4 regions of the Conexibacter stalactiti genome follow, and region 1 is predicted to be linked to each of the others. Evidence: riboswitches for the same ligand, from Rfam matches in the RefSeq annotation. Region 1 holds a riboswitch; each other region holds the start of a gene.
What was found. A riboswitch is a leader RNA that binds a small molecule or an ion and turns the genes downstream of it on or off. The one in region 1 is predicted to bind cyclic di-AMP.
Positions count from the first base shown of each region.

Region 2: another riboswitch for cyclic di-AMP. It lies ahead of R7226_RS12795 (transglycosylase family protein); the one in region 1 lies ahead of R7226_RS06430 (M23 family metallopeptidase).
Region 3: another riboswitch for cyclic di-AMP. It lies ahead of R7226_RS08085 (hypothetical protein); the one in region 1 lies ahead of R7226_RS06430 (M23 family metallopeptidase).
Region 4: another riboswitch for cyclic di-AMP. It lies ahead of R7226_RS19220 (peptidoglycan-binding domain-containing protein); the one in region 1 lies ahead of R7226_RS06430 (M23 family metallopeptidase).

Region 1 covers NZ_JAWSTH010000010.1:81,097-88,836, reverse strand. Annotated here, with positions in the region: gene R7226_RS06445 (GuaB3 family IMP dehydrogenase-related protein) at 1-623, shown strand, start outside; gene guaA (glutamine-hydrolyzing GMP synthase) at 610-2,241, shown strand; gene R7226_RS06435 (hypothetical protein) at 2,269-2,466, opposite strand; gene R7226_RS06430 (M23 family metallopeptidase) at 2,495-3,799, opposite strand; cyclic di-AMP (ydaO/yuaA leader) riboswitch at 3,849-4,012, opposite strand; gene rplM (50S ribosomal protein L13) at 4,158-4,592, shown strand; gene rpsI (30S ribosomal protein S9) at 4,592-5,395, shown strand; gene glmM (phosphoglucosamine mutase) at 5,406-6,755, shown strand; gene glmS (glutamine--fructose-6-phosphate transaminase (isomerizing)) at 6,896-7,740, shown strand, end outside.
Region 2 covers NZ_JAWSTH010000029.1:16,729-24,468, forward strand. Annotated here, with positions in the region: gene R7226_RS12775 (DUF4389 domain-containing protein) at 1-355, shown strand, start outside; gene R7226_RS12780 (GNAT family N-acetyltransferase) at 265-945, opposite strand; gene R7226_RS12785 (ATP-binding protein) at 1,120-2,010, shown strand; gene R7226_RS12790 (helix-turn-helix domain-containing protein) at 2,151-2,867, shown strand; gene R7226_RS12795 (transglycosylase family protein) at 2,881-3,576, opposite strand; cyclic di-AMP (ydaO/yuaA leader) riboswitch at 3,586-3,772, opposite strand; gene R7226_RS12800 (M3 family oligoendopeptidase) at 3,897-5,720, shown strand; gene R7226_RS12805 (hypothetical protein) at 5,759-6,895, opposite strand; gene R7226_RS12810 (flagellar biosynthesis anti-sigma factor FlgM) at 7,003-7,218, opposite strand; gene R7226_RS12815 (hypothetical protein) at 7,287-7,740, opposite strand, start outside.
Region 3 covers NZ_JAWSTH010000015.1:855-8,594, reverse strand. Annotated here, with positions in the region: gene R7226_RS08095 (winged helix-turn-helix transcriptional regulator) at 24-437, opposite strand; gene R7226_RS08090 (carboxymuconolactone decarboxylase family protein) at 485-1,033, opposite strand; gene R7226_RS08085 (hypothetical protein) at 1,194-1,457, opposite strand; cyclic di-AMP (ydaO/yuaA leader) riboswitch at 1,464-1,604, opposite strand; gene R7226_RS08080 (TraR/DksA C4-type zinc finger protein) at 1,788-2,132, opposite strand; gene R7226_RS08075 (c-type cytochrome) at 2,263-2,760, opposite strand; gene R7226_RS08070 (DNA polymerase III subunit alpha) at 2,831-6,499, opposite strand; gene R7226_RS08065 (hypothetical protein) at 6,595-7,515, shown strand; gene R7226_RS08060 (hypothetical protein) at 7,557-7,740, opposite strand, start outside.
Region 4 covers NZ_JAWSTH010000057.1:4,432-12,171, reverse strand. Annotated here, with positions in the region: gene R7226_RS19240 (NHL repeat-containing protein) at 1-115, shown strand, start outside; gene R7226_RS19235 (rhodanese-like domain-containing protein) at 178-519, opposite strand; gene R7226_RS19230 (D-arabinono-1,4-lactone oxidase) at 593-1,906, shown strand; gene R7226_RS19225 (amino acid deaminase/aldolase) at 2,013-3,212, opposite strand; cyclic di-AMP (ydaO/yuaA leader) riboswitch at 3,403-3,570, shown strand; gene R7226_RS19220 (peptidoglycan-binding domain-containing protein) at 3,708-4,664, shown strand; gene R7226_RS19215 (acyl-CoA dehydrogenase family protein) at 4,741-5,895, shown strand; gene R7226_RS19210 (metallopeptidase family protein) at 5,935-6,591, shown strand; gene R7226_RS19205 (helix-turn-helix transcriptional regulator) at 6,597-7,740, opposite strand, start outside.

The sequences.
Region 1 (7,740 bases):
TCGTCGGCGGCTGCGCCAGCTACCACACCGGCCTCCACCTGATGCGCACCGGCGCGGCCGGCGTGCTCGTCGGCGTCGGCCCCGGCGCGATCTGCACGACGCGCGGCGTGCTCGGCATCGGCGTCCCGCAGGCGACGGCGATCGCCGACGTCGCGGCCGCCCGCTCCCAGCACATGCTCGAGACCGGCGACTACGTCCGCGTGATCGCTGACGGCGGCATGAAGAACGGCGGCGACGTCTCGAAGGCGATCGCCTGCGGTGCCGACGCGGTCATGCTCGGCTCCGCGCTCGCGAAGGCCTATGAGGCGCCCGGCCGCGGCTACAACTGGGGCATGGCGACCTTCCACCCGACGCTGCCGCGCGGCACGCGCGTCAAGACGGCGCAGAACGGCTCGCTGGAGGAGATCCTCACCGGCCCCGCGCGCGAGAACGACGGCATGTTCAACCTGATGGGCGCGCTGCGCACGTCGATGGCGACCTGCGGCTACCGCGACATCGCGGAGTTCAACCGCGCGGAGCTGATGGTCGCTCCGTCGCTGCAGACCGAGGGCAAGTCGCTCCAGCGCGACCAGCAGGTCGGCATGGGTTCCAACGGCCGCGCTGTCGCCCTTGTCAACGACTGACGGGCTCACCACCCACCTCCCGACCGGCGCCACGGCGTCGGTCGCGGCAGGCGAGGTCGTCAGCGACCCGCATGTCGACGCCGAGCAGGTCGTCGTCCTCGACTACGGCGGCCAGTACTCCCAGCTGATCGCGCGCCGCGTGCGCGAGTGCGGCGTCTTCTCCGAGCTGCTGCCGCACCACGTCGGCGCCGCCGAGGTCGCGCGCCGCAGACCGAAGGGCCTGATCCTCTCCGGCGGCCCCGCCTCCGTCTACGCGCCGGACGCGCCGAGACTGGAGAAGGAGCTGCTGGAGCTCGGCATCCCCGTGCTCGGCATCTGTTACGGCATGCAGCTGCTGACGACGGAGCTTGGCGGTGAGGTGCAGGGCGCCGAGGTCGGCGAGTTCGGCCGCTCGAGGCTGACGGTCACCGAGCCGGGCCGCCTGCTGGCCGGGCTGCCGGCCGAGCAGACCTGCTGGATGTCGCATCGCGACACGGTCTTCGCGCCGCCGCCGGGCTTCACCGCGCTCGCCTCCTCGACCGAGTCGCCGGTCGCGGCGCTGGAGTCGACCGAGCAGCAGATCTACGGGATCCAGTTCCATCCCGAGGTCGTCCACACGCCGTACGGCCAGGACATCATCACGCGCTTCCTGGAAGAGATCTGCGGCTGCGCGCGCACATGGTCGGCCAGCTCGGTGATCGACGACCAGCTGGAGAAGATCCGCACCCAGGTCGGCGACGGCCGCGTCATCTGCGCCCTCTCGGGCGGGGTCGACTCGTCGGTCGCCGCGCTGCTCGTGCACCGCGCGATCGGCGACCAGCTGACGTGCGTCTTCGTCGACCACGGCCTGATGCGCAAGAACGAGGGCGAGCAGGTCATCTCGGCCTTCCGCGACCACTACAAGGTCCCGCTCGTCGCCGTCGACGCCGAGGAGCGCTTCCTCGGCCGCCTCAGAGGGGTCACCGACCCGGAGGCGAAGCGCAAGGCGATCGGCGAGGAGTTCATCCGCGTCTTCGAGGAGGAGTCGGCCAAGCTCGCTGAGGGCGGCGCCAGATTCCTCGTCCAGGGCACGCTCTACTCGGACGTGATCGAGTCGGGCGGCGGTACCGGCGCGGCGACGATCAAGTCGCACCACAACGTCGGCGGCCTCCCGGACGACCTCCAGTTCGAGCTGGTCGAGCCGCTGCGCGCGCTGTTCAAGGACGAGGTCCGCGCCGTCGGCGCCGAGCTCGGCCTGCCGGAGCGGCTTGTCTGGCGTCAGCCGTTCCCCGGCCCGGGTCTCGCGATCCGCGTCGTCGGCGGCGAGGCGACGAGAGCGCGTCTGGACACGCTCCGCGACGCTGACGCGATCCTCCAGGACGAGATCCGCAGAGCGGGCCTCTACCGCGAGCTGTGGCAGTCGTTCTGCGTCCTGCCCGACGTCAGAACCGTCGGCGTCCAGGGCGACGAGCGCACCTACGGCTACGTCGTCGTGATCCGCGCGGTCACCAGCGACGACGCGATGACGGCCGACTGGGCGCGGCTGCCGTACGACCTGCTGGAGCAGATCGCCTCGCGCATGATCAACGAGATCCGCGAGGTCAACCGGGTCGTGCTCGACATCACGAGCAAGCCGCCCGGCACCATCGAATGGGAGTAGCGCGCCCCGCGAGGGGCGCGCTGCGCGCTATCTGTTGAGGGGCTTGCCGCGCTCGTCGCGCGGCACGTCCTCGGGCTGCGGCGACTCGCCGTCGAGGTAGCCGCCCGGCCGCTTGCGACCTTCCGGGTGGAAGGTCGAGATCAGCAGCACGATCACGGCGAGCGCAACGACGGCCAGCCCCACCCAAGCGAGGATGCCCGTCGCGGTTCCGTCGAGGTCGGTCACAGGACCAGAGTAGAGCGTCCGGCGAACATCAGCCGGCTGCCGCCCACGTCTTCAGCGTCGCGAGCGGGTCGCTGGGGCTGCCGCCCGAGTACCAGCCCGGCGCGCTCCAGATCTCGAAGTGCAGGTGACACGCGGAGGCGCTGCCGGTGTCGCCGGCGTAGCCGAGCAGCTGGCCGGTCGCGACGCGCTGGCCTCTGCTGACGACCGCGGGCGCGCGGAAGTGGGCGTACATGTGGTCGTCGCCGGAGGCGGTCGAGCCGATCACGACGTAGTTGCCGGCGTTGCCGTGGTACGCCTTCTGCTTGATCACGCCGCCCTGCGCGGCGACGATCGGCGTGCCGCACTTGGCCATCACGTCCTGGCCCTCGTGCGAGTGGCCGCTGCGGCCGGCGCCGAAGCGCGCGGCGCTCTGGCCGAAGTTGTACGTCCCCTGCACGGGGAAGACGGCGCCGACGAAGGTGAAGCCGCCGATCCGCTGCGAGCCGGTGGGGGCGGGGGAGCCGCCCTGCGGCGCCGCGCCGCCGGCGACCGCGCCGCTGTCGGCGGAGAAGACGGTGCGGGCGCTGGCGTCGGTGCTGACCGAGACGCGCACGTCATATCTGCCGTCGAGCGCGAGCGCGCCGGCGCTGTTGCCGCGGCCCTCCCACGTCAGCGTCTGCTGCTGCTCGGGCGCGGCGGTGCGCGTGTCGCTGAAGACGGAGAGGCCGTCGTCGCTGCGCACCACGTCGATTCGGACGGCGACGGGCGCGCCCGCGTGCGAGATGTAGGCGACCTGCGCGGCGGAGACGCCCTTGCCGGCTCTGCTGGTCGAGATGCCCGCGTCGAGCTGAGCGATCCCGGCGACTGGCGCGAGCACCGGGGCGGGCAGCGTTGCCGAGACGCTGGAGGCGGCCTTGACGACGCGGATCGAGACGGTCTTCGACTGCGAGGCGACGCCGGCTGCGGTCGCGACGACGACCTGGCCGCTCTTGGCGGTGCTGGGGACCTTCACGTCCAGCTGCGTCGCGCTCTTCCCGCTGACGCGCACGCGCGCGTCGTCCTTGGAGCCGCGGCCGCCGAGGAAGACGACGGCGCTGGCGCCGTCGAGCTGCTGGCCGGAGAGCGAGACCGTCCCGCCGCGCTCGACGGTGCCGGGCGCGGGACAGCCGGCTCTGCACGCGATCGCGGCGATCGACGGCTGCGCGGCGGTGGCCGGCGCGCTCTCGGAGAGGGGAGCCGCGGCGGGCGCGGAGGGGACGGTGGCGGCGCCGCCGGCCTGCGCGAAGGCGGCGGGTGCGGCGGCGGTGGCGACGACGGCGGCCCCGAGGAGGGCGGCGGCGAAGGTCGTCTTCACGACAGGACGGGGTGTAGACGACCCCATTCCGGGCAGCATCGGGACGCGATGCCCCTTTCTTGACGGCCTACGGGGTTAGCTGACGGGCTCGCGCTGAAAGGGCCGCGCTACCGAGCGCCTGTGCTCGGATTCGCCCCAGCGGCGACGTCGGACGACGCCACCGCCATGGATCCCCCGCTCCCTCCGGCAAGAGGGATTCGGCAGGCTTATGGAACGCCGGCCAGTATACGGACGCCTCCGACGGACGCGACCCCGACCGAGCGCGCGTGCGCCCTCGGCAGACTCGCCCGACACGATCGCGTCGCGTTCTCTATAGTGCTCACCCCGCCGCGCCACGGTGCGCGGCCCTTTTCTTGCCATGAGAACTTACGTCGCCAATCCCACTGACCGCGAGCGCAATTGGCTCGTCGTGGACGCGAACGGGCAAACGCTCGGCCGCCTCGCGACGCAGATCGCCGATGCCCTCCGCGGCAAGCGCAAGCCCACCTACACCCCGCACGTCGACACTGGCGACTTCGTCGTCGTGATCAACGCCGAGAAGATCTCGGTGTCGGGCAACAAGCGGGCCGACAAGCGCTACTACCGGCACACCGGCTACCCCGGCGGCCTTCGCTCCCGCACGCTCGAGGAGATGCTCGAGCGGCGGCCGGAGGAAGTCATCCGCATCGCGGTCAAGGGCATGCTGCCTCGCAACCGCCTCGCGCGCAAGCAGCTGACGAAGCTGAAGGTGTACGCCGGTCCGGAGCACCCGCACGCAGCCCAGCAGCCGCAACCGATGGAGATCGAAGCCTAGTGTCCGACGTCGAGCAGCCTGAAGACGAGCAGCGCAACCCCGCGGGCGAGACGCCCGAGGAGCCCGTCGAGGCCGCCAGCGAGGCGCCTGAGCCCGCCGCCGAGGGCGAGCAGCCCGCTGCTGAGCAGCCCGCTGCTGAGCAGCCTGCTGCTGAGGAGCCCGCTGCCGACGAGGCTGCCGAGCAGCCCGTCGCCGAGTCCGGCGACGACGAGGCGGCCGAAGAGGAGATCCCGGAGACCCCGCGCGTCAAGCCGGAGATCCCCGGTGCCGACCTCGTGCCGGACATCGTGCTCGACGGCGAGGCGCGTGAGGAGGACGAGGACGAGGACGGCGAGACGACCGCTTCGGCCGATTCCGACTCTGACGAGGAGCAGGAGGCGCAGCCGATCGCCGACGCGGCGATCAGCCTCGCGTCCGGTGCTCGCTACACCGCCACCGGCAAGCGCAAGACGGCTGTCGCGCGCGTGATCCTGAAGCCGGGCACGGGCGAGTACACGATCAACGGCAAGCCGCTGAACGACTTCTTCCCGCGTCCGACGCTCCAGCGCAACATCCGCCAGCCGCTCGAAGCGGTCGGTTACGAGGAGCGCATGGACGTCATCGCCAAGATGCACGGCGGCGGTGTCTCGGCGCAGGCCGGCGCGCTGCGTCACGGCATCTCGCGCGCTCTGCTTCAGGCCGACCCGAACCTTCGTGGCGAACTGAAGAAGCGCGGCTTCCTCACGCGTGACCCGCGCGTGAAGGAGCGCAAGAAGGCTGGCCTCAAGAAGGCCCGCAAGCGCCCGCAGTTCTCGAAGCGCTAGTTTTCGCTTCATGGCTCGCCGGTTGTTCGGCACGGACGGTGTCCGGGGCGTCGCCGGCGAGTTCCTGTCGGCGGAGCTGACGTTGGGCCTCGCGCGCGCCGCCACGGCGCGCGCCGCCACGTCAGCTGCCGACGGTCGCCCGCGCGTGCTCGTGATCCGCGACACGCGCGAATCGGGCGAGATGCTCGAAGCGGCGGTCGCCGCGGGCGTCGCTGCCGCCGGCGGCGTCGCGCTGCTCGGCGGCGTGCTGCCGACGCCGGCCGCACCGCTGCTGATCGCCCGCTACGGCTTCGACCTCGGCGTCGTGCTGTCGGCGTCGCACAACCCCTTCGCCGACAACGGCGTGAAGTTCTTCGGCGCCGACGGCGACAAGCTCTCTGACGCCGTCGAGGAGGAGATCGAGGCGCTGCTCGACGGCGAGCCGGTGCAGCCCGATGAGCTCGGCGGCGTGCGCCAGCTGCACGGCACGCTCGACGATTACCTGCGCGAGCTGCACGTCCGCTTCGGCGGGCTTGACCTCGCCGGCAGACGGATCCTGCTCGACTGCGCCAACGGCGCCACGTACAAGGCCGCGCCGGAGATCTTCCGTCGCCTCGGCGCCCACGTCGACGTCCTCGCCGACACGCCTGACGGCCGCAACATCAACGCCGGCTGCGGCTCGACGCACCTCGACCAGCTCGCCGCGGCGATGCGCGCCGGCGACCACGACGCCGGCTTCGCCTTCGACGGCGACGGTGACCGCGTGCTGGCGGTCGACGGCGACGGCGCGGTCGTCGACGGAGACGAGCTGATCGCGCTCGCGGCGCTGCACCTGCGCGCGCAGGGGAGACTGCGCGGCGACGGCGTCGCCGTGACGGTGATGACCAACTACGGCTTCCACGCCGCGATGGAATCGGCTGGGATCGAAGTCGCGATCACCAACGTCGGCGACCGCTACGTGCTGGAGGCGCTGCGAGCACGCGGCTGGGCCTTCGGCGGCGAGCAGTCGGGCCACATCGTCGAGCTGGGCTTCGCACCCTCCGGCGACGGCATCGCGAGCGCCTTGCTGACGCTCGAGGCGCTCGCCGGCAGACCGCTGACCGAGCGCCGCGGCATGGACAAGCTGCCGCAGCGGCTCGTCAACGTGCGGCTGCCCGACCGTCCCTCGCTCGAGCGCGCCGCCAGCGATCCGCAGATGCTCGCCGCGATCGAGCGCGAGTCGGCCGGCCTGGAAGGGCGCGGGCGCGTGCTCGTGCGCGCCTCCGGCACCGAGCCGCTGCTGCGTGTGATGGTCGAGGCGCCCGCCGACGACGAGGCCGACGCCGTCTGCGGCCGGCTCGTCGAGCAGGCGGAGGCGGCAGCGTCTCAGCCCGCGGGCTGAGCGGGAAGCGGGCCGTCGCGCGGCCCGCGGAACCGAGCGACCGCCTGATCGCCAGCTAGAATCGGGCGACGCGCAGTTTCCGCAGCGCCGTCCCAGCCGCCGCACGCGCGGCTCTCGTCGTTCCACACGGAGGTTCCCCCATGTGCGGCATCGTCGGTTATGTCGGCGCCCGTCCCGTCCAGGCTCTGCTGCTCGCAGGCCTCGAGAAGCTCGAATACCGCGGCTATGACAGCGCCGGCATCTCGGTGCTCAACGGCGATCACGTCGATTCCGTGCGCGCGGTCGGCAACCTCCAGGCGCTGCGCGACGCCGTCGCCTCCCTGCCGGCCGGCGCGAGCGCCGGCGGCGGTGCGCCGGTCGCGGTCGCCGAGCCGACGACCGGGATCGGCCATACGCGCTGGGCGACCCATGGCCGCGTCAGCGAGCAGAACGCCCATCCGCACGAGGATGAGGCCGGCCGCATCCACATCGTGGTCAACGGCATCGTCGAGAACTACATGGCGCTCAAGCGCCAGCTCGCCGAGCAGGGGGTCTCGTTCACCTCGGAGACCGACGCCGAGGTCATCGCGCACGTGATCTCCCGCCACTACGACGGCGATCTGCCGGCGGCCGTGCAGGCCGCCTACGGCGAGCTTGTCGGCCACTTCGCCTTCGTCGCGATGGCGGCCGACGAGCCGGGCGTGCTCGTCGGCGTGCGGCGCGAGTGCCCGCTCGTCGTCGGCCGCGGCGACGGCGAGCAGTTCCTCGCCTCGGCCGTGCCGGCGTTCCTGGAGCACACCAGCGAGGTCCAGTTCATCGAGGACGGAGAGCTGGTCGTGCTGCGCCCCGGCGGCGTCGAGTTCATGTCGCCGGACGGCAGCGCGATCGAGCGCGAGGTGACGACGATCGACTGGGACGCGGAGACCGCCGAGAAGGGCGGCTACGAGACGTTCATGCTGAAGGAGATCCACGAGCAGGCTGACGCGGTCGCCGAGACGGTCGCCGA
Region 2 (7,740 bases), on a different contig from region 1:
CCACCCGGACTATCCGATCCGGCTGATCGTGCCCGAGGCGCAGGCGGAGTACAGCCGCGTCAAGACGCTGTTCCGGATCATCCTCGTGATCCCGGTGCTGATCATGATCTACCTCTTCAACATCCTCGTCGAGATCGTCGGGATCCTGCTGTGGGTCGTGGTCGTGATCACCGGCAAGGCGCCGAAGGGCCTCTGGGACGTGCAGAAGATGGGCGTCGCCTACATCCAGCGCGGCAACGCGTACCACCTGCTGGTGACCGAGACCTACCCGCCGCTGTCGGCTGACGACGGCGACGCGGCCACGCCGCCGGCCCCGGCCGCGCCGGCGCCCGGCCCCTCGCCCTTCGGCGGCTGAACGACGACGAACGCAGGCGGCAGATCCCCGCGCAGCTCGCCGGGGATCGCCGCCAGCGGCGAGCGCGCGAAGTCGTCTCTGAGCAGGCCGTACATCCACACGTCGTGGACGGTGTCGCCGTGGCGATGCCAGCTGCGCAGGACGCCTTCGCGCACGAAGCCGACCTTCGCCAGCGCCGCCTGCGAGCGCGCGTTGTCGACGTCGGCATAGGCGCCGACGCGGTCGAGCCCGAGGTGCTCGAAGGCGAGTCGCGCGATCAGCGCCTTCGCCTCCGTGTTCGCGCCGCTGCCCCACCACGCGCGGCCGAGCCACGAGCCGACGATCGCGCGCCGGTCGCGGTGCGAGAACTCGACCAGGCCGGTGACGCCGATCGGTCCCGCCTCGTGGTGGACGACGAGCACGTCGAGCTGCTCGCCCTGTTCGCGCTGGGCGGCGAGCCGGTCGATGTAGGCGAGCGGCTGCTCGATGCTCGTGTACGGGCCCCAGGAGAAGTATCTGGTGACCTGCGGATCGCTCGCCAGCTCGAACAGCGCCGGGGCGTCGTCGGCGGTCGCGAAGCGCAGCGTGAGGGTCGGTCCGGTGATCTCCACGGCCGGCGATGCTACGCGATCGACCTGCGGTGTCAGGGTCGCGCGCGCAGGATCACTACACTGGGCCGCCGTGACGGCGCCGTCATCAAATCTGCGTCAGCGGTTGGAGATCCGACAGCTTCTCCTGACATGCAGGTTTGACGATGCGCGCCAGCGCTCATACGGGGTGATGACGTGAGCGAAGGCACCAGCACCTCTACGGCGACGGGAAGCACGTCTCCACCCGCCGCCGGAGGCGGGGGTCCAGACGTCCGCTTCAGCCTGCCCGCGGTCCCTGCCAACGTCGCGCTCGTGCGACAGGCGCTGGCCGGCCTCGCCGACAGCCTGCGGATCGACCCGGCGCGCGCCGCCGACATGAAGATCGCGATCACGGAGGCGTGCACCAACGCCGTCGTGCACGCCTACGAGAACCACGACGGCCCGCTCGACGTGGCGATGTCGGTCGAGCACGACCGGCTCGTGGTGTCGGTGCGCGACCGCGGCCACGGCCTGCGACCGCTGCCCTCCGAGGGCGACGGTCCGCCGCTCGGCTTCGGCCTGGCGCTGATCGCCTCGCTGTCGGACGAGTTCGGGATCGCCGGCGGCCGCCATGGCACCGAGGTGAAGATGGCGTTCGACCTCGACCTCGAGGAGGAGGCGCCGCCGCTGCTCGTGCAGCTCTCACGCGACGCCGTCGCGCCGCCGCAGGGGGTCGCGCTGACGCTTGCCCCCGGCGACCACTCGGCCGCCGTGCTCGGCCGTGTCGTCTCGCTCGTCGCCGCCCGCGCGGACTTCTCGATCGACCGCCTCTCCGACGCGCAGATCGTCAGCGACGCGATCGCCGGCGCCGCCGGCGCGCACGCCTTCGACGGCAGCGGCAACGCGCAGATCGCGATCGACGAGCACGAGCAGGGCTTCGACCTCCTGATCGGGCCGCTCGTGCTGGGCGGCGCGCAGCAGCTCGTGCGCGACACCGAGCTGCCCGGGCTCGGCTGCCTGCTGGAGCGTCTCACCGACGAGCTCGACGTCGAAGCGGTCGCCGACGGCGGCGAGCGTCTGCGCGCACGCCTGGCCTCGCGCGCCTGAGAGCCCCGTTCGGAGCGGGCGCGCCCGGAACCACGTTCCACCACGCGCGCCCACGCACTGATTTCTGACGCACTGTCAGACGCCACGTCAAGACGGTTCGCTGTGGCAGTGTTGTCCGTACGCCAATACGCTGTTTCCCGATGTCGAGCGGGAACGCCTTCGTACGGGTCCTCGAGGAGGACCCCGAGCTTGCTGCCGGGCTCGATCCGACGAGCCTGCAGCTCGCCACGCGCCACGCGATCGCTGCGGTCGAGACGGTCGCGCCCGGGATCTGGGAACCGACCAGGCCGGCCGACGGCGGCAGCGGCCATTTCGGCCTGCTCGTGCTCGACGGGCTGCTGATGCGGGACGTCACCTTCGCGCGCGCCGCCTGCACCGAGCTGCTCGGCCGCGGCGACCTGCTGCGGCCGTGGGACTGGGAGCGCGAGGTCGTGACGGTCCGCCCCGACGTCGTCTGGACGGCGCTGCAGCCGGTCCGCCTCGCGGTGCTCGACCGTCGCATCACCGCGATCCTCGGCCGCTGGCCGGAGCTCGTCAGCGCCGTCGCGGCGCGCGCGGTGCGGCGCTCCGCCGAGCTGGCGACATCGCAGGCGACGAGCCACCTGACGCGCGTCGACGCCCGTCTGGAGCTGCTCTTCTGGGGCCTCGCCGACCGCTGGGGTCGCGTCAGCCCCGACGGCGTCGTGCTGGAGCTGCCGCTGACCCATCAGGTGCTCGGCCGGCTGATCGGGGCTCAACGGCCGTCGGTGACGACGGCGCTGTCGGACCTGACGCGGCGCAGAGTCGTCGAGCGCCGCGACGACGGCGCCTGGATCCTCCGGGGCGACCCGCCCGCGAGCGCCCCGGGGATCGACTAGCTCGACGGGCGAGCTATGCGCAGTTGGGCCACGGCGACGTGCCGCGGGCCTTGTAGAGCTTCAGCGCGCGACGGTCCTGCTCGGCCTCGGAGGCGCGCGCCGGATCGCCGGCGGGGCCGTACGACGCCCACGTCGAGCGGTCGAACTGGTACTTGCCGCGGTAGGTCCCGTCGGACGAGATCGCGCGCGGGTCGCCGCCGGACTCGCACTGCGCGATCGAGTCGAGGATCGCCGGCAGCTTGACGTTGCCGCCTCCCCCGCCCCCGCCCCCGCTGCTGCGCAGCGACTGCGCCTTCGCGGTCGCGAGGCTGATCCCGAGTGACTGCGCCGTCTGGGAGCCGACGACGCCGTCGACCTCGAGGCCCTTGGAACCCTGATAGCGGCGCACCGCCTTCTCCGTCTGCGGCCCGAAGGCGCCGTCGGCCGGGATCCCGAGCTTCTGTTGCAACTGCACGACGACCGGCCCGCTGCTGCCGCGCTTGAGCACGCCGCTGGAGCCGCCGCCGTCGCCGGCCGTCGCCGCGAAGGCGCCGCCGCTGCCGATCGTCAGCGCCGCGGCCAGCACGACCGCGAGGCTGCGCGAGCCGCGCTGACGGCGTCGGCGGCGCAGCGCCAGCAGGCGCCGCGCGTGCGAGCGTTCTCGCGAGCGCTCGAAGCGCTCGCCGCGGGAAAGGTCGTCAGCGTCCACGTCGGGACAGGTCGCAGGCATGGAACCTCCATGTGGTCTCTTTCGATGCCTACGAGGTGAGCTGACGGGCTCGCGCTGAAAGATGCGCTACGCCTCCGAAGCCCTCCGATGGCGGAGTGGCTGGTGGCGATTCGCCCCGTGGGCCGGACGGATCCGGCCCGAGTGGGTCCCCCGCTCCCCGTCGTCCAGGACGACAGGAACTCGGCGATATGCGTCTGTCTGAGCGGACAGAATCGCAGATCGCCGCGGCGGGCGCCGCCGCAACGGCCGTCGCCCCTGCCCCTGCACGCGAGATTGCAGGCTCGCCGGCGGGCTTTTGGAGCAGGTTCTAAGCTGAGCCGATGACGACCCTTGCCGCCACCAACCAGGAGCCCGCGGACGACGAGGTCGCCGGCGTCGCTTGGAACCTCGACCCGCTCGTCGACGGACAGGGCGAGGAGGGCGTTCGCAGCCTGCTCGCGCAAGGCGCCGAGCGTGCCGAGGCGTTCGCCGCCCGCTACGCCGGCAGACTGTCTGAGCTCGACGCCGCCGGCCTGCGCGCCGCGATGACCGAGCTGGCCGAGCTGCACGACCTCGTCGGCCGCGCCGGCTCGTACGCCTCGCTGCGCTTCGCCGTCGACACCGCCGATCCGGCGATCGGCGCGCTGCTCCAGCACGTGCAGGAGCGCGCGACGGCGATCCAGACCTCGCTGCTGTTCTTCGAGCTGGAGTGGGCCGAACTGCCCGACGAGCGTGCCGAGGAGCTGCTGAGCGGCGAGGGCAACGAGTTCTTCGCCCACTACCTGCGCACCGAGCGACGCTACCGCCCCTACCTGCTGACCGAGCCGGAGGAGCGGATCCTCGCGGAGAAGGGGATCAGCGGCGCGAGCGCGTGGACGCGCCTGTTCGCCGAGCTGATGTCGGCACTGGAGGTGCAGCTGCCGGCGCAGGAGGAGAAGGTCTCGCTGGAGCAGGCGCTGGCGCTGCTGTCGGGCCCCGACCGCGATGAGCGCCGCGGCGCCGCCGAGGCCGTCACGGAGGCGCTCAAGCCGGGCCTGCGCACGCGCGCCTACATCTTCAACACGCTGCTGCATGACAAGGCCGTCGACGACCGCCTGCGCAGCTACCCCAACTGGCTGACCGCGCGCAACCTCGCCAACGAGGCCAGCGACGAGTCGGTCCAGGCGCTCGTCACCGCCGTGCGCAACCGCTTCGACGTGCCGCAGCGCTGGTACAAGCTGAAGGCGAGACTGCTCGGCGTCGACAAGCTCGCCGACTACGACCGCGCGGCGACCGTCTCCGACACCGACGAGCGCTTCACCTGGAGCGAGGCGCGCGAGCTGGTGCTCGACGCCTACGGCTCCTTCACGCCTGACCTCGGCGCGCTCGCGAGACGGTTCTTCGACGAGCAGTGGATCGACGCGCCGGTGCGGCCCGGCAAGCGCGGCGGGGCGTTCTGCTCCTACACCGTGCCGTCAGCCCACCCCTACGTGCTGTTGAACTACACCGCCCGCCGCCGCGACGTGCTGACGCTCGCGCACGAGCTCGGCCACGGCGTCCACGCGGCGCTCGCGGCGCCGCAGGGCGTCTTCCACCAGAGCACGCCGCTGACGCTCGCGGAGACGGCGTCAGTCTTCGGCGAGACGCTCGTCTTCGGCCGGCTGCTCGACGCCGCCGCGACGCCGGCCTCGCGGCTGTCGCTGCTGTCTGAGTCGATCGAGGGCGCGATCGCGACCGTCTTCCGCCAGACGGCGATGCACAACTTCGAGCAGGAGATCCACACCGCCCGCCGCGAACAGGGCGAGCTGCCGGTCGAGCAGTTCGGCGCGCTGTGGGAGAAGACGCAGGAGGAGCTGTTCGGCGACGCCGTCGAGATCACCGACGGCTACAAGACGTGGTGGTCCTACATCCCCCACTTCATCAACACGCCGGGCTACGTCTACGCGTACGCCTACGGGCAGCTGCTGGCGTTGTCGGTCTACCGTCGCTACGAGCAGGAGGGCGCGTCGTTCGTGCCCGACTACCTCAAGATGCTGTCGGCCGGCGGCTCGCTGGCGCCGGAGGAGCTGGGCAGGCTGGTCGGCCTCGACCTGACCGACCCGGGCTTCTGGGATGCCGGCCTCGCGCTCGTCGAGGAGCAGCTGGAGCAGGCCGAGCAGGCCGCCGTCGCCGCCGGGCGGGTCTGAGCGCCACGCCGCGCCGCTGAGGCCGCCGCGCGGCGGCCTCAGTCGAGGAAGACCTTGCGCACCGTCCGCTGCACCAGCAGCGGACGGGCGTCGCCGGCGCCCGGGACCGAGCGCAGCGAGCTGGTCGCTGCCGTCGGCGTCGCGGTCGCGCCGGGCGCGTTGCTGCAGCCGAACTGGAACCAGTCGCTGCGGCTGTACCACCACTCGCCGGGCCGCAGGCCGGTCCACATCGGGCTGTTGGCGCAGTCGCGCACGTGGCCGTTGCCGGCGTAGTGGCCGAGCTCATGGACGACCACCGTCTGCAGGTCGACCTTGTCGGATGGCGGCGCGCCAGGGCCGACATGCCAGGCGACGCCGACCGCGAGGCTGAGGTCGCGCTCGACGACGCGCTCTCTCACGATGCGCGTGACGCCGCCGACGCGGCGGTAGTAGCGGACCGAGCGGATTCTGGTGACCCCGAGCGCCACTCTCGGCACGTCGCGCGCGAAGCCGACAGTGTCGCGGCCGTCACCGGAGCGCGGCGCGGCGCGGGTCGTGCCGACCTCGCGCAGACCCCAGCGCTTCGCCGCCGTGCGCGCGAGCACCGCGAAGCGCTTGGCGCCGACCGCGCGCGGAACGTTGGCGCTGCTGAGCCGGTAGCCGTAGGCGCGGCGCACGCCGACCGAGCGCGGGATCGCGGTTCTGATCAGGTCGGCGCCGGTCGGGTCAGGTCTCAGCGGCGTCGGCGAGGGGACGCCGGGAACGGTGTAGGTCGTCTCGGCGACGAGCACGTCGCTGCTGCCGTCGAAGGCGTAGAGGCAGGCCCGCTTGGGGCCCGCGTAGATCCACGGCCGCTCCTGCCACGTGGCCGTGAACGACTGCGGTCTGCGGCCCTGCGCGTCGCTGAGGGCGTCGCCGGCCCAGCTGGAGGAGGTCGCCTGCGGCGAGCACTGGGCGGTCGCCGCGATCGTCGTGACCTTCGGGGCGTAGCCGCAGAAGGTGGCGCCGTCACAGACGTTGGAGATCGTCGCCTGCGCGGTCACGGAGACCGGTTGCAGGTCAGCGGTCGGGGGCGCGATCGCCTGCACGGCGAGCGTCCCCTGGAGCTGCCCGGCCGCGATCGCCGGGGTTGCGCCGAACGCTGCCGTGGCGGCGACGATCAGCGCGGATCTCACGAACATCGAACGTCGCCGCATCTGCCTCCATCGTAGCGGCGCGCATCGCCGCGCCCGCATGGCCTGCCCTGATCGTCAGGCCGCACGGGCGCGGGTGAGGCGTGCGCCGGCGCACGCCGGCGCCGGGATCACAGCTCCGACGCCGAACGCTGCGCGAGCAGGTCGGCCTTCACGCGCTGATGGAACTGCGCGCGCTCGACGAGCACGTCGGCGAGCTTCTCGGGATCGACTCTGTACTCGCCCGCGGCGACCTGCTTGGCGAGCAGGCGCACGCGCGAGGAACGGGTGATGCGGTCTCTGCGGCTGGTGGTGAGGCGGTGAATGTGGTCGTTGGCGACGACCATGGCAGTGCTCCTTGTGTCCTGAGTTGACGTCGAGCCGGCACCCGGGCGGGGCGGCTTCGTGGGGTCACTCAGGCGATGGGTGGAGCGCGCGCGGAGTCGTCGGAGGTCGGCGTCGCCGAGTTGCTCGCGAAGGAGCACGGCGGCGCGACGGCCTCGGCCTGCGCGAGCTGCGCGCTGACCGAACCGACGAGAACGGCGAAGAAGCTGATGCCGGCCGCGGAGCCGTTGCCGGCCGCGGCCGCGGCGCTCGCGTTGAGCGGCGAGGAAGGTGAGTCGAACGGGCCGACGGGCGGGCCGCGGACGCTGCTCGGCTGATCCTCGGCGTGCTGCTTGCGGACGCTCTTGGCGACCTGCAGGCGCGTCGTGGAGGAGTCGGGCGTCGGCACGGCGGCGGAGACGACGACCGGCGCGCAGATCAGGCTGTCGGCCGTGGCCGGCGTCACCTGGCTGGTCGCGGCGACCGGCGTCGCCGGCACGATGCCGAGGTTGACGAGCGTCTTGCGCACGATCCGCTTGGCGGCG
Region 3 (7,740 bases), on a different contig from region 1:
GGCGTGGCGACGGGAATTGGAGCCTACCGCGACGGGGCGTCGGCACAGCCGGGCAGCCAGCGTTGGGCCCACGACTCCAGCGCGGCCAGCGCCGGCTCCAGCTCGCGTCCCATCGGCGTGAGCGCGTACTCGACCCGGGTCGGGGGCGCCGGCGGGGGCGGCGAGACGGTGCGCGCGACGACGCCGCGCGCCTCCAGCTCCTTCATCCGCTCCGACAGCAGCCGGTCCGACAGCTCCGGGACGGCGTTGGCGATCTCGCTGAAGCGCTGCGGCGAGCGGTTCATCAGCACGCGCACGATCGCGCCGGTCCAGCGCTTGCCGAGGAACTCGATCGCCTCGTGGTAGTGCGGGCAGCAGGCGTCGGCGGCGCTGTCGGCACCGGCGGGGTCGCCGGCGGCGCATGCCGCGTTCCGCTCCGATGCCTGCTCGACCGCCATCGAGCACAGCTTACGCCCGCATCGGCCCCCTGGCCATGCGGGCGATGTCAGGCGGCGCGCAGCGTGCGCGACTGCTCGATCGAGCCGTCGACCGGCACCTCGCCGGCGACGTTGACCATCGCCGCGAGCGATTCGAGCGCGACGGTCGCGATCGCCTCGAGGATCTCCTCGTCCTCCCAGCCCAGCTCGCGCGCCTCCTCGTGCAGGTGCAGCGGCGGTCTGCCGTCGACGACGAGCGCGCGCAGGTAGCGCAGCAGCGCCGCCTCCTTCGCGTCGCCGGAGTCGAAGTCGCGTGCCAGCGCGACCTCGTCGAGACCGAGGCCGGCGGCGCGGGCGGCACGCGAATGCATCGCTATGCCGGGCTGTGAGCCGCGCTCCTCCGCGACCGCGAGCGCGATCCGCTCCAGCGTGGCGGCGGAGAGGTGGCCGTGACGCAGCTCGCTGCGAAAGCGCGCGTAGCCGCGCAGGGCGGCCGGGGAGCCGGCGAGGGCGCCGACGAAGTTGGGCAGTTGGCCGCCGGTCGCCAGGGCGCCGCGCAGGACAGGGACCGAGCCTTCCGGTGCTGTGAGGTCGTCGTGGATCTGGAACCGACTCATCGGAGTCTTCATGGCGCGCACCCGGGTCGTAGAGGTTCTCGCCCCCCTTATACGAGCGGGACCTAAACCCAGGCTCACGGTTCCTTTTGCGCCGGCTATGGGGGCGGACGGCCGATTGCGCTCGCCCCTTGTCGCGCCGGCTCCACGGCCAGCGCGTTTGTCAGGCGCCGGAGGCGGTGAGGATGGCGACGAGGATCAGGAAGACGCCCATCAGCACCGCGTACATCGCGGCACGGTCGGGACGGCTTCCGGCGATCCGCTCGCTCGCGCGACGGGGGCGATGACGACGCGCGGTCGTCTCGTACTCGTAGTCATGACGGCGGGTCGGCGGCGGCGCGACCTGGCCCCTGATGACGATCGTGCGGCGCTCGCCCTGCTGGCTCGCGCTGCGACCGGCGCGTGACGGCGCCTCTGCGGTTGGCATCTCTGTCGGTCCTCTTTCTCGAGCTTGCGGGGTTAGCTGACGGGCTCGCACCGAAAGAGCGGCGCTATGCGCGGACGCGCGATTCGCCCCGTTGTCGTGGGTCCCCCGCTTCCCGTGCGGCAGACGGGAATTCAGCGGTATGACACGGCGATCCTACCAACGGCTTGCAGATTCTGACCTGCATCCGGTGGATCTTATGGAAAGCCTCGGTCGGAAAATGCGGGCTTCTTGTGGCACGCGGCCTCAAGCGGGCTGCACGGGCGCCGATGACGCGGCGGTGGCGCGTGCGCGCGCGGCCAAGCGGCGCGCGAGGCACCTGGCGCCGGCCGCTCAGCTGCGCTCGTAGGCGGCCTGTTCGGCGACGGTCCGCTCCGCCCACGGGACCGCTTCGAGGCGCGCGTCGGGGATCGGCTCGCCGCTCTGCACCGAGCGGCCGTAGCTGCCGTCGGCGAGGCGCTGTTCGGCGCGTTCGATCGCCGCCAGCTCCTCGCGCAGCTGCTCGACGAAGCCGGCGTCGCGCTCCCGCTCGAACAGCTCCGTTCCACCGTCGGCGAGATGCTGGTCGAGGTGCGTCAGCTCCTGCTTCTCGCCGCCGGGCGGGATCAGGCCGGCCAGCTCGCGCTCGACGCGAGCGCGTTCGCGGGCCAGCAGCTCACGGGCATGCGCGGTGTCCATGTCGGCGAGGGTACCCGCGCGCGCGGCAGGACGCACGCGCGGTGCGACGCACTCGCGGTGTGACACACGCGCGGTGTGCGCACTCGCGGCAGGGCGCACGCGCGGCCGCGAGGCGGCCGCCGCGCGGGCGTCAGCGGCCGGCGGTCGCGCCGACGAAGGCGGCGACGGCCTCGGCCTCGGCGCCGGAGTAGATGCCGGCGGGCATCGTGCCGCCGCCGCGCTGGCGGCCTCTGACGATCGCGTCGTAGGTCAGCTCCTGCGGCGGCTTGAGCACGTCGAGGTTCGGACCGACCTTGCCGACGGCCTCGGCGGCGGCGAGCGTGTGGCAGTTCGCGCAGCCGGTGCCGAACAGCGCCCGCCCCTCCTCCTCCTGCTTCGTCAGCTCGATCGTCGTCCCGTTTATGTGGGCGTCGGCGCTGTCGCGGTCGCCGAATATGAACAGCGCCGGGACGGCGATCCCGACAGCGACGTAGAAGACGGTGAAGGCGATGACGGCGAAGGTGCGGGCGCCGGGCTTCTGCGACTGGAGCGTCGCGCGCACGCCGCGCGGGCCTCCGCGCACGGCGAGGAAGAAGAGCCCGAGTCCGACGACCACCCAGAACGCGAGAAACACCACGGTTGCGAGCATCGGAGCGACCCTATCCGGAACCCACCATGGAATGGAAGGGCGAACTGTTGTGTCGCGTCAGCGCGCGCTCTCAGCGGCTGCGATTGCGGCTGCGCCCCCGGCCGAAGTTCATCGTCTCAGGCGCGACGCCGCGGAAGTCGCGCGCGGAGCCGCCGCCGGCCGCCGCGCGCTGCTGCTCGTGCTGCTCGATCGCGTGGCGCTCGGCCTCGTCGAGCGGCGAGAAGTCCTTCGCGATCACCTTGCCCATGCGCGCGTCCGGTATGTCGAGCGGAGCGATCCGCGCCAGCAGGATGCTGATGCCGCCGCCGGCCGCCGGCAGCCGCTCCAGCGTCCCCTCCACCAGCACCAGCGGCTCGGTGCGGACGGTCAGGCGTCTGGTCTCGTACAGCTCCGGCCGCACGACGAGGTTGACGGTGCCGTGCTCGTCCTCGACCAGCAGGAAGACGATCCCGCGCGCGGTGCCCGGCCGCTGCCGCGCGACGACCATCCCACCGAGCTTGACCGTCGCGCCGTGCGGCAGCGACGCCAGCTCGCGGCTGGTGACGACATCGCGCGGCAGCCGCGGGCGCAGCAGTCTCAGCGGGTGGGCGCGCGCGGTCAGCCCGGTCGTGTCGTAGTCGGCGAGCATCCCGTCCCAGGCGCCGAGCTGGCGCAGCTCCGGCGCCCCCGGCAGCTCCAGCGGGAGCGCCAGCTGCGTGCCGCCCGGCACGCGGCGGCCGGGCACCGCGACGCCGAGCCGCCACAGCGCGACGCGGCGATCGCCGCCGGCGAGCACGTCGCAGGCGCCCGACCAGGCGAGCGCCTCCAGCGCAGGGCGACCGGCGCCTGCGCGCGCAGCGAGGTCGGCGACCTCGCGGAACGGCCCGCCGGCCCGGCGCGCGGCGACGAGCGCCTCGGCGTCGTGCGGCTGCACGCCGCGCACGTAGCCGAGGCCGATCCGAACGCGCACCTTCCCGTCGTCCCCGGTGTGGGAGGTGCACTCGGTCTCGCTCGCGTTGATCTCCGGCGCGAGCACCTCGATCCCGCGCCGCTGCGCCTCGTGCACGAGCGCGTCGGGCGGGTAGAAGCCCATCGGCTGCTCGTTCAGCAGCGCGCAGAGGAACTCGGCCGGATGGTGGACGCGCAGCCACGTCGACTGGTAGGCGAGCAGGCCGAAGGCCGCCCCGTGCGCCTTCGGGAAGCCGAAGCCGGAGAAGCCGCGCACCATCTGGAAGACGCGCTCGGCCAGCTCCGGCGTCACGTCGTCGTGGGTCGCCAGCGCGCCCTCGACGAACCTGCAGTGATGGGCCTCGATCGCCGCCTCCGAGCGCTTGCGGCTCATCGCCCGCCGCAGCCCCTCCGCCTCGCCGGCGGAGAAGCCGGCGAAGGCCATCGCCACCTCGATCACCTGGTCCTGGAAGATGATCGTGCCGAGCGTCTCTCTCAGCGGTCCGACGAGCGAGGGATGGTCGTAGGGAACCTTGAAGGAGGGGTCGATCCGCTCCCGCTGGCGGCGCTCGATGTAGGGGTTGACCGCCCCGCCCTGGATCGGCCCCGGCCGCACGATCGCGACCTGGATCGTCAGCTCCTTCAGGTTCGACGGCCGTGTGCGCCGCAGCGACGCCATCTGCGCGCGGCTCTCGATCTGGAAGACGCCGGTCGTCTCGGCGTTCTGGATCGCCTCGTAGGTCGCGCTGTCGTCGTAGGGGATGCGCGAGAGGTCGATCCGCTCGCCGCGCGTCGCCGCGATCGACTCGACCGCGCGCTCGACCGCCGACAGCATCCCGAGCCCGAGCAGGTCGATCTTGAGGAAGCCGGCGTCGGCGCACGAGTCCTTGTCCCACTGGACCATCTGGCGCCCCTCCATCGCGGCCGGGACGATCGGGCAGCAGTCGCTCAGCGGACGCGTCGCGACGACCATCCCGCCCGAGTGCTGCGAGAGGTGGCGCGGCAGGCCGTGCGCCTGCTCGGCCAGCCGCGCCAGCCACGCCCAGCGGCCGCTGCCGACGCGCCGCTCCCCCAGCGCGCTCGCTATGTCGGCGGCGACGTCGCGCGCCGACCAGCCCTCGGAGCCGCGCGCGACGCGCTCGATCTCCCCCGGCGGCAGCCCCAGCGCCTTGCCCAGCTCGCGGATCGCGCCGCGCGCGCGGTAGGTCGGGAAGGCGGCGACGAGCGCCGAGTTGCGCTCCCCGAAGACCGTGTGGATGCGCGGGATCAGCGCCGCGCGCACGTCGCGCGGGAAGTCGAGGTCGATGTCGGGCAGCGCCTGCAGCTCCTCGTTGAGGAAGCGGCCGATGAACAGTTCGTTGGCGACCGGGTCGACGTGCGAGAGGCCGGTCAGGTAGCAGACGATCGAGGAGACCGAGGAGCCGCGGCCGCGGCCGGGCGGCAGCAGCGCGCGGGCGCTGTCGGCCCCGCGCACCTCGACGGCGACCTCGCGCGCCAGCTCCAGCATGTCGCGGTGCAGCAGGAAGAAGCCGGCGAGGCCGAGCTTGCGGATGATCCGCAGCTCCTCGTCGAGCCGGCGCCGCGCCTCCGCGCGATGGGCGGCGCTGGTGTCGGCGTAGCGGTCGGCGAGGCGGTCGCCGCACAGCTCCGCCAGTCTGCGATCGGCGCTGTCGTCCTCGGCGCCGGGATAGCGGTAGCCGAGCCCCTGCGTCAGGTCGAAGCGGAGGCGGTCGGCGAGGCGGGCGGTCTCGGCGACGGCGTCGGGATGATCGGCGGCGAAGCGCGCCGCCATCGCCTGCGGGCTCGCCAGCACGTGACTGAAGTTGCCACGGCGGCCAGGCTCGGAGGCGTCGAGCGTCGTGTGCAGCCGGACGGCGACGAGCGCGTCCTGCAACGGCCCGCGCGCACGCGTGTGGGTGTGCACGTTGCCCGTCGCGACGCAGCGCAGCTCCAGCTCGCGCGCGAGCTGGACGAGCCGGCGATTGCGCGCGCGGTCGTCGCGCAGGTAGGGCCGCTGCAGCTCGACGTAGAGGCTCTCGCGACCGAAGGCGGCGCGCAGCAGGCGCAGCGAGGCGAGGTCGTGGACGCCGTGCGTCGCGCAGCCGCTGAGGCAGACGAGCCCCTCGGCGTGCTCGGCGACGGCGGCGAGCGAGACGAACGGCTGGCTCGCCTGGCGGGTGCGGCCGCGCAGCGCGCGCGTCCCCATGCGCGCGCCGGGCAGCGCGGCGGCGACGAGCGGGTCCTCGCGCCTGGCGGGGCGCGAGGACCCGCGCGCGAAGCCGGCCGCGCCACCCTCCGCGGCGCCGGCCCAGCCGGGCGCGGTCGCGAGCTCGGCGGCTCCCTCCGGACGCACGCCGGAGGCGGGCGTCCCCGCCTCCGGCTCCCCCGATGTGCGTCCTCCTCGCGCGTCCCCCTCGACGCGCGCGAGGTCTGTGGCGGCGGGCGCGTCCCCCGCGCGCCCGCCGCCGCCCTCCCCCATGGACGCGCCGCCCGCGCGCCCCTCCCCACGCGTGTGCGCGTGGGCGAGCGTCAGCAGCCGGCAGAGGTTGCGCCAGCCGCGCTCGTCCTCGACCAGCAGCGTCAGGTGACGGCCGTCGTCGAGCGTCAGCTCGGCGCCGTGGATCGGCCGCAGGCCGAGCGCCTGGGCCGAGCGGGCGAACTCCATCGCCCCGCAGACGTTGTCGTGGTCGGTCAGCGCGAGCGCGTCGTGTCCCAGCTCCACGGCAGCCGCGACCAGCTCGTCCGGCAGCGAGGCGCCGTCGAGGAACGAGAAGGCGGAATGGGCGTGCAGCTCGACATATGACACGAACATATGTTCGCATGCGCGGCGGACGGACGCCACTCAGAGCACGCACCAGATATCTGTTGTCTGCGACCTGGCGCGCGCGCGTCTCGTACGGTTGGTGAATGCGTCGAACGATCCTGAGCGCCGCCGCCGGCGCCGCCATCGCGCTGACGGCCCTCCCCGCCGGCGCCGCCGCGATCTCGCGCGAGGACGCCGCCGCGCAGCGGCTGGAGAGCCGCGCGATCGCGCTCATCAACGCCGCCACGAGAGCGATGCGCGCCGCCGACACGAGCTGCGTGCAGCAGTTCGACCCCGAGCACGAGACGACCGTCACGCACGACGCCCCCAGCCAGGCGATGCGCGACACCTTCGCGCTGCTGCGACGGCCGGAGATCCCCGCTGACCGCGAGTTCGCTGCCGACCTCCCGCGCTTCCCCTTCTCCTTCGCCGAGGGCGTCTACATCGACTGGATCCGGCTCGCGCGCGCCGCCGACGGCAGCGAGCACTACCTCGTGATCGCCAAGAGCCGCGATCTGCCGGAGCCACTGACACGCGCCTGCCTGCGCACGAGACACCGGCTGCTCGTCGACCTGCTCGACGGCGCCGGGCCGAGATTGCGGAGACTGACGCTGAGCGAGGAGGCGCGCCTCAACCGCCAGGAGCACCCGGCCGGCGGCTTCCCCGCCAGAGAGGTGATCTTCGGCTTCGGCGGCGGCGCCGGGGGCGGTGGCGTCGACCTCGCCCGGTTCCGCAGACACGGGCTGTTCGGCTCCTCGCAGCGAGGCTCCGAGGACCGTTCGACCGTCTCCGGCTTCGTGCCCGACGGCGTCGCGACGATCGAGGCGATCTACCCCGAGCGCGTCAGCCGCGGGCCGCATCGGCCGGCGATCGTCTACGGCGAGGAGATCCGCCTGACGCTGCCGGTCCAGGACAACGTCGTCGCGTTCAAGGTCGACCGCCCGGCCGAGGACGCGATGCCGCCGCAGATGATCTGGCGGGCCGCCGACGGCACCGTCGTGCGGACGGTGAGAGAGCCCCGCTGAGCGCCCGCGCGCGAGCCGCGGACGCGGGGTGGGCAGACGCTTCACCGCTGCCGGAACCAGCCGCCCTCGCGCAGGTCGTGGAAGACGACGAGGTTGCGGCCGCAGACCGTCACGACCTCCCAGTAGCGGCGCCGCAGCGGCGCCTCGCTCCACCAGCGGTCCTCAACCAGCCACGACTCGCGCACGGCGTCGATCTCGCGCCCGTCGACGACCTGCGGGCGGCCG
Region 4 (7,740 bases), on a different contig from region 1:
GCTCGCGCGTGCGAGAAGCGGTCGTCTGCGGGTGCCGGTGACGGTCCGCTTCCAACCGCCGCGTGGCGGTGGCAGCGCGACCACCCTGCGGGCGACGCTCCTCTTCAGACGCTGAGCGGGGGCGGAACGCGACCAGGGGAGGGCGGTGACGAGCGCGGGCTCGTCACCGCCGCCGCCTCAGTGGTCGGCGACGCTGCCGTCGGGGTCGGCGAGCGGGAGGCCGCCGTCGACCCAGGCGACGATGCCGCCCGTCATGTTGCGCGCGTCCCAGCCGGAGGCGCGGAAGGCGTCGGTCGCCATCTGGGAGCGGCCGCCGACGCGGCAGTAGAAGACCACGGGCCGGTTCGGGTCGAGCTGCTCGGCGGCCGTCATCAGCTCGCCGAGCGGGATGTGGCGGTCGCCGGCGATCGCGCCGGCCTCGTGCTCGTGCGGCTCGCGCACGTCGACGAGCTGGACGGAGTCGTCCTCGGCGAGCAGCGCCTGGACCTCGGCGGGCGTGTGTTCGGTCGGGCTGGACATGCTCTGGAGGATAGTGGGGCCACCGCCGCTCCGACCCGCGCGAAGCGGCACGTGGGCGGGGTACGCTGACCGCATGTGGCGCAACTGGGCAGGCGACGAGAGCTGCCGGCCGCGCGTGATCGAGCGGCCGGGCTCTGTCGCCGAGGTCGCCGCCGCGCTGGAACGGGCCGAGACGGCCGGGGAGCGGCTGCGGGTCGCGGGCTCCGGTCACTCCTTCACCGACGTCGCGTGCAGCGACGAGCGGCTGATGACGTTGGAGCGGATGGGCCGCGTGCTCGACGTCGACCGTGCGAGCGGGCTCGTGCGGGTCGAGGGCGGGATCACGCTGCGGGCGCTCAACGCTGAGCTGGCCGCTCACGGCCTCGCGCTCGAGAACCTCGGCGACATCGACGCGCAGACGGTCGCGGGCGCGATCTCGACCGCGACGCACGGGACCGGCGCGCGGCTGCCGAACCTCTCCGCGCAGGCGGAGGCGGTCGAGCTGGTGCTCGCCGACGGCAGCACGCGCCGCTTCGCCGCCACCGACGCCGACCGCGACCCCTACCTCGCCGCGCGCGTCGGGGTCGGCAGCCTCGGCGTCATCAGCGCCGTGACGCTGCGCTGCGTCCCCGCCTTCACGCTCCATGGCGTCGACGCCCCGGCGCCGCTGGCGGAGACGCTGGAGCGGCTGGATCAGCACGGCGCCGCCAACGACCACTTCGAGTTCTACGTCTTCCCGTACGCGCGCACGGCGCTGACACGCACCAACAACCGCGTCGAGGCGCCGCCGCGGCCGCGCTCGCCGCGCCGCGCGTGGGCCGAGGACGTGCTGCTGACCAACCACGCCTTCCATGCCTTCTGCCTCGCCGGGCGGGCGGCCCCGCCGCTGATCCCGGCGCTCAACCGGATCGTCACGCGCGTCGCCGGCAGCAGCGAGAAGACCGACCGCAGCGACCGTGTGTTCGCGACGAGACGGCTCGTGCGTTTCACCGAGATGGAGTACGCGCTCCCGCGCGAGCAGACCGCGGCGGCGCTGCGGCGCGTGCTGGCGCTGATCGAGCAGCGCAGGCTGGCCGTCCCGTTCCCGATCGAGGTGCGGCTGGTCGCCCCCGACGACGCGCTGCTGAGCCCCGTGCACGGCCGCGAGAGCGGCTACATCGCCGTCCACATGTTCCGCGGGATGGAATGGCGGCCGTACTTCCGCGCCGTCGAGCAGATCATGGACGAGCACGATGGCCGTCCGCACTGGGGCAAGCGCCACTTCCAGACCGCGGCGACGCTGCGCCCCCGCTATCCCGCCTGGGATCGCTTCCAGGCGGTGCGGGGCCGGCTCGACCCGGCCGGCCGCTTCGGGAATATGTACACCGACCGCGTCCTCGGTCCGGTCGGGACGCCGATCGCGGCGTAACGCTCCTCAACCCGCTGGCAGCTGGCCGATCGCGGTTTGATGCCTCAGGGTCGAGTCGAGGGTGAGAGTCGCCCGTCAGGTGCCGCCCCGGAGGCGACATAACGTCTCAGAGGAAGCTCTGGCCCTCGCCACGGTAGGTCGGCACCGTCTCGACCACGTGCTCGCCCTCGATCAGGTGCAGCTCCGCGAACCGCTCGCACATCTCGCCGGCCTTCGCGTGGCGGAACCAGACGCGGTCGCCGACGCGCAGGCTGCCGGCGGCGGCGCCCAGCAGCGGCGTCTGCACCTCGCCGGCGCCCTCCTGGCTGTCGAGCTTCAACCCCGCCGGCAGCAGCGGCCGCGGCAGCCGTGCGCGGTCGGCCGGACCGGAGGCGAGGTAGCCGCCGCCGAGCGCCGTCGCGACGTGCCGACCGGGCCGGCGCACGACCGGCAGCGCGAACAGCGCCGCCGGCAGCGGCGAGAAGCGCGTGTAGGCGTCGAACAGCGTCGGGCCGTACAGGCCCGATCCGGCCGCGATCTCCGTCACGGCGGGCTCCGCCGCGGTCGTCTCGATGCTGCCGGTGCCGCCGCCGTTGACGAACTCCAGCGGCGCCACCGCCTCCACGGCCGCGACGATCGCGGCACGCCGCTGCGCCAGCTCGCGCACCGAGGCGCGCTGCATCGCCCGCACCGCGACCCCTCTCAGCGGATTTCCGGGCGGCCGGTCGCCGACGCCCGCGATCTGCGACTCGTAGGCCATGATCCCGACCAGCCTGAAGGCCGGCCGTGCGACGATCGCCCGCGCCAGCGCCGCCGCCTGGGCCGGCGTGTGCAGCGGTGAGCGCTTGGCGCCGATGCGGATCCGCCCGCGCAGCGGCCGCCAGCCGGCGTCGGCGTCGATGCAGAGGCGGATCGGGCCAGCCCCGCCGACCGCGCGCTCGATCAGCTCCAGCTGGGCGAGATCGTCGACCATCAGCGCGATCCCGCCGTCGTCAGCCCGGCTCGCCAGCGCCCGCAGGGCGGCACGGTCGACCGTCGGGTAGGCGACGACGAGGTCGCGCAGGCCGTGGTCGGCGAGCCACAGCGCCTCCGGCAGCGTGAACGCCAGCGTGCCCTGGAAGCCGGGATCGGAGGCGAGCGTCCGCTCCAGCAGCGCACGGCAGCGGATCGACTTGCTCGCGAGCCGGATCGGCCGCCCGCCGGCCCGTCGCAGCAGGTCGCGGGCATTGGCGCCGTACGCGTCGAGGTCGACGGCGGCGAACGGCGGGTCGAGCGCGGCGGTCGCGCGATCGAGCCGCGCCAGCTGCTGCTCGGGGGAGGCTGCCACGGCCCGGCACGATAGCGCCCGGGCGCCCGGTTGGCTCCATAAACCGTTTTTCCAGGGCGTCATAAACGGCGGTTTCAAAGGTCACCGCTTCATAACGCGCGCCTACGCGCGCGATGCGTCCAGTTTCAGCTGGTCGGATCCATAACCGGTCGACATCGCTCCGCAGCCCTTGCTAGCCTGCTCGCGTCGTTCAAGAACCCAGCCGAATCCCCAGCGTCGCAACCGCCGGGGAGCGGGGGAACCAAAGAGTCCGCCTTCAACAGGACTCAGGGGCGAATCGTCGTAAGGGATACGACGTAGCGCTGCTCTTTCTGCGCGAGCCCGTCAGCTAACCCCGCAGGCGCCCGAAAGAGAAGGGGTTGCACCTTGTCGTTCACTGCTGTGCTGTCTGCCAAACGCATGTCTGCGACCGTTGTCGCGGCAGCGGCAGCCGCGCTGCTCATCTCGTCTACAGCGTCGGGCGCCGCGCTCGGTAGACGTACGCTCACGCAGGGCATGAGCGGCCAGGACGTCCGCGTCCTCCAAGACTTCCTCACCAGAGCCGGCTTCTCGACGCCCGTCGGCGGCGACTTCGGTCCGATCACGTTCGGCAACGTCAAGAAGTTCGAGAAGAGAAACGGCCTCGCGGTCGACGGCGTCGTCGACGCCGACTTCGTCGCGAAGCTGCGCGCGATCGCCGACCCGAAGGGCGCGAGAACGACCACCGCGCCCGGCGCGACGGACACGACCACCATCGCCGCGCCGACCACCACCACCGCGCCCAAGGGCCGCGTCGGCCGCACGCTCGGCGCCCGCGTCCTGAAGAAGGGCATGAGCGGCCAGGACGTGCGCGTGCTGCAGGACTACCTCGGCCGCGCCGGTTTCACGGCCGGGATCGACGGTTCCTTTGGCCCCGGCACGCTGCGCCTCGTCAAGCGCTTCCAGCAGGCGCAGGAGCTGCCCGTCACCGGCGTCGTCGACGCGACCACGGTCGCCTCGCTGCGCAGAATCGGGGACACCACCAGCGCCGGCGGCGCCGACTTCGATATGACGACGGTCGCCGCGCCGGTCGGCAGAGCGAAGCTGCTCTCCAACGGCCTCGCCGTCGCTCCGTCCGACGCTCCGCAGGTCGTCAAGGACGTGATCGCGGCCGGCAACGAGATCGCGACCAAGCCGTACGTCTACGGCGGCGGTCACGGCAAGTGGCAGGATCGCGGTTACGACTGCTCCGGCTCGGTCAGCTACGCGCTCCACTTCGCCGGTCTGCTGGAGGAGTCGATGCCCTCCGGCAGCTTCAACAACTGGGAAGAGTCGGGCAGAGGTCAGTGGATCACGACCTACTCCCACGGCAGCCACATGTACATGGTGGTCGCCGGGCTCCGCTTCGACACCAGCGGCGCTGACCCGTCGCGCTGGCAGACCGAGACGCGCTCCTCGAGTGGCTTCACGGCTCGCCACCCCGCCGGGCTCTGAGACAGCCTGCTCAGGCGATAGGCGACAGTTCACGTATCGGGGGCCTCCACGGGAGGCCCTCAGTACGATCGGCTGCATGTCCGCACTTGCCGATGCCTACGCCCTCTCCGACGAGCAACGCGACTTTCGCGACACGATCCGGAAGGTCGCCCAGGAGCGCGTGGCACCGCGCGCCGCAGAGATCGACGCGAAGGCCGAATACCCGTGGGACCTGCGGGAGCTGTTCGCCGAGCTGAACCTGTTCGGTCTGCCCTTCGAGCCTGAGCACGGCGGCACCGGCACGGGTGTCCTGATGCTCAACATCGCCGTCGAGGAGATCGCGAAGGCCTGCGCCTCGACCGCGCTGATGCTGATGGTGCAAGAGCTCGGCACGCTCCCGATCAAGCTGTTCGGCAGCGACGAGCTGAAGGAGCGCTTCCTGCCGAAGTGCGCGACCGGCGAGTGGACTCCCGCCTTCGCGCTGTCGGAGCCGGAGGCCGGCTCCGATCCGGGCGGCATGATCACGAAGGCCGTCCGCGACGGCGACGAGTGGATCGTCACCGGCACGAAGAACTGGATCTCGAACCTCGGCGTCGCCGACTTCTACATCGTCTTCGCCGTCACCGACCCGACGGCCGGCCACTCGAAGGGCATCAGCGCCTTCGTCGTCGAGAGAACCCGCCCCGGCTTCTCCGTCGGCAACTACGAGCACAAGCTCGGCATCAAGGGCAGCCCGACCGGCCAGCCGATCTTCGACGAGGTGCGGATCCCGGCCGGGAACCTGATCGGCGAGGTCAACAAGGGCATGCATGTCGCGCTCGGGACGCTCGACTACTCGCGTCTCGGCGTCGCCGCGCAGGCGCTCGGCATCGCCCAGGGTGCGACCGACTACGCCGCCGCCTACGCGCGCGAGCGCAGACAGTTCGGCAAGTCGATCAACCAGTTCCAGGGGATCCAGTTCAAGCTCGCCGACATGGAGACGCAGACGGCCGCCGGCCGCGAGCTGCTCTACCAGGCCTGTGCGAAGGCCGATCGCGGCGACGCCGACCGCGGCAAGTACTCCGCGATGGCCAAGCTCTTCAACTCCGACAACGCGATGCGCGTGACGGTCGAGGCGGTCCAGATCCTCGGCGGCTACGGCTACGTCAACGAGTACCCCGTCGAGCGGATGCTGCGTGACGCGAAGATCACGCAGATCTACGAGGGCACGAACGAGATTCAGCGCGTCGTCATCGCCCGCTCACTCCGGTAACACGCACTCGTCGCGACCGGCTACCGTAGGTGCACGCCCATGCGTGCACCTACGCCAAAGCGCATCCTCTTCGCCGCCTTCGTCGCGCTACTGATCGGCATCGCGGTCATAACCCTCTACCAGGGGTTCGCGACCGACTACCCGATGCGGCTGTTCCAGGGGATCGCGGTCGCGGCTGCCGGCGTGGTCGTCGTCGCCTTCCTGATGTCGCTGATCACCGGCCCGCTGGCCGGCTGGCGCGACCCCGAGAGCGACGAGGAGTTCGACGAGCTGGTCGACCGCAGCGAGCGGCTCGCGCGCGAGGGCTCGTGGGGCGAGGTCGACGACGACCTCTACGGCGACGATGATGACGACGACGAGGACGACCTCTTCGACCCGTGGAACGAGGAGGACTTCCAGACGATCGTGCGGCGCGCCGTCGACGAGCTGCCGCTGGAGTTCCACCGCGCGCTCGAGCATGTCGCGATCGTCGTCTCCGACGGCGGTCGCCGTCGCGGCGCCTACGGCCTGTACCACGGCGACACCGTCGCGCGCGATGGCTTCGCCGACCGCATCATCATCTACCGCGACACGCTGCTGCGCGACTTCGGGCACAACCCCGACCTGCTGCGCGCACAGGTGACCCGCACGCTGCGCCATGAGCTGGCGCACCACCTCGGCTGGGACGAGGACGGCGTGCGCGGGCTCGGGCTGTAAGACGCCTACGCCGGCGCCAGCGCGCCGGCCAGCTCGCGCCGCGAGCGGATCCCGAGCTTGCGGTAGGCGTTGGTGAGGTGGACCTCGATCGTCTTCGGCGTGACGTAGAGCGCCTGCGCGATGTCGCGGTTGGAGCGGCCGGCGGCGGCGAGGTCGACGACGCGCCGCTCGCTCGCCGTCAGCGCCTCGACGCCGGCCAGCGCGTCGGTGCGCGGTCGCGCACCGGCCGCGTACAGCTCGCCGCGGACCTGCTCGGCCAGGCCCGCCGCCGCGCAGGCGCTCGCCAGCTCCAGCGCCCGCCGCAGCGGCTCGCGCGAGGCGGCCGGCTCGCGGCCGCGCCGCAGCGCGCCGCCGTAGGCGAACAGCGCCTTCGCGTGCTCCAGCCGCGCGGCGCTGCCGGCAAGCACGTCGACCGCGTCGCGCAGGTGGTCGAGGCCCTCCTCGCGCTCGATCGTGCCGAGGATCCGCAGCGCCCGTCCATGCCACCACGGCGCGCCCCAGCGCTGCGCGCGGGCGAGGTCGTCGCGCGCCAGCTCCAGCGCCCGCTCGCGCGCGCCGAGGCGGTCGTGCGCGAGCGCCGCGAGCGACCGCCACGGCAGGCCGGGCGTGCTCGTGAAGCGGCCGTCGAGCTGTCTGAGCGCGTCCGCGGCGACGATCGCCTGCCCGGGATCGTCCTCCGCGATCGCCAGCTCCATCCGCGCGAACCAGTTGTAGCGCAGCGCTTCGGAGCGGATCCCGGAGGTCTCGGGCAGCAGCTCGCGGATCGCGCGGGCGCCGTCGAGATCGCCGCGTTCGAGCAGCGTCACGATCAGGAACATCGAGAAGTACGCGCGCGCGTCGTCACCGTAGCCCCACTCGGCGATCTCCTCGACCGAGCCGCGGATCAGCCGCTCGGCCTGATCCAGCTCGCCGCGGCGGAAGAGCGCGAAGCCGTGCCAGCCGTTGATCGCCGATATCCCCAGCAGCGAGCCGCGGCGATGCGCGTCGGCGTCGGCCGCCTCCCACGCGGGGATCGCGTCCTCGCTGTCGGCGAGCGTCAGCACGATCAGTGCGACGACGCCGAGCAGGCCGGGGTCGAAGGCGACCAGGTCGCCGCCGGCGAGCGCCTGCCGCGCCAGCGCCGCGCAGTGCTCGGCATTGCCGCCGGTG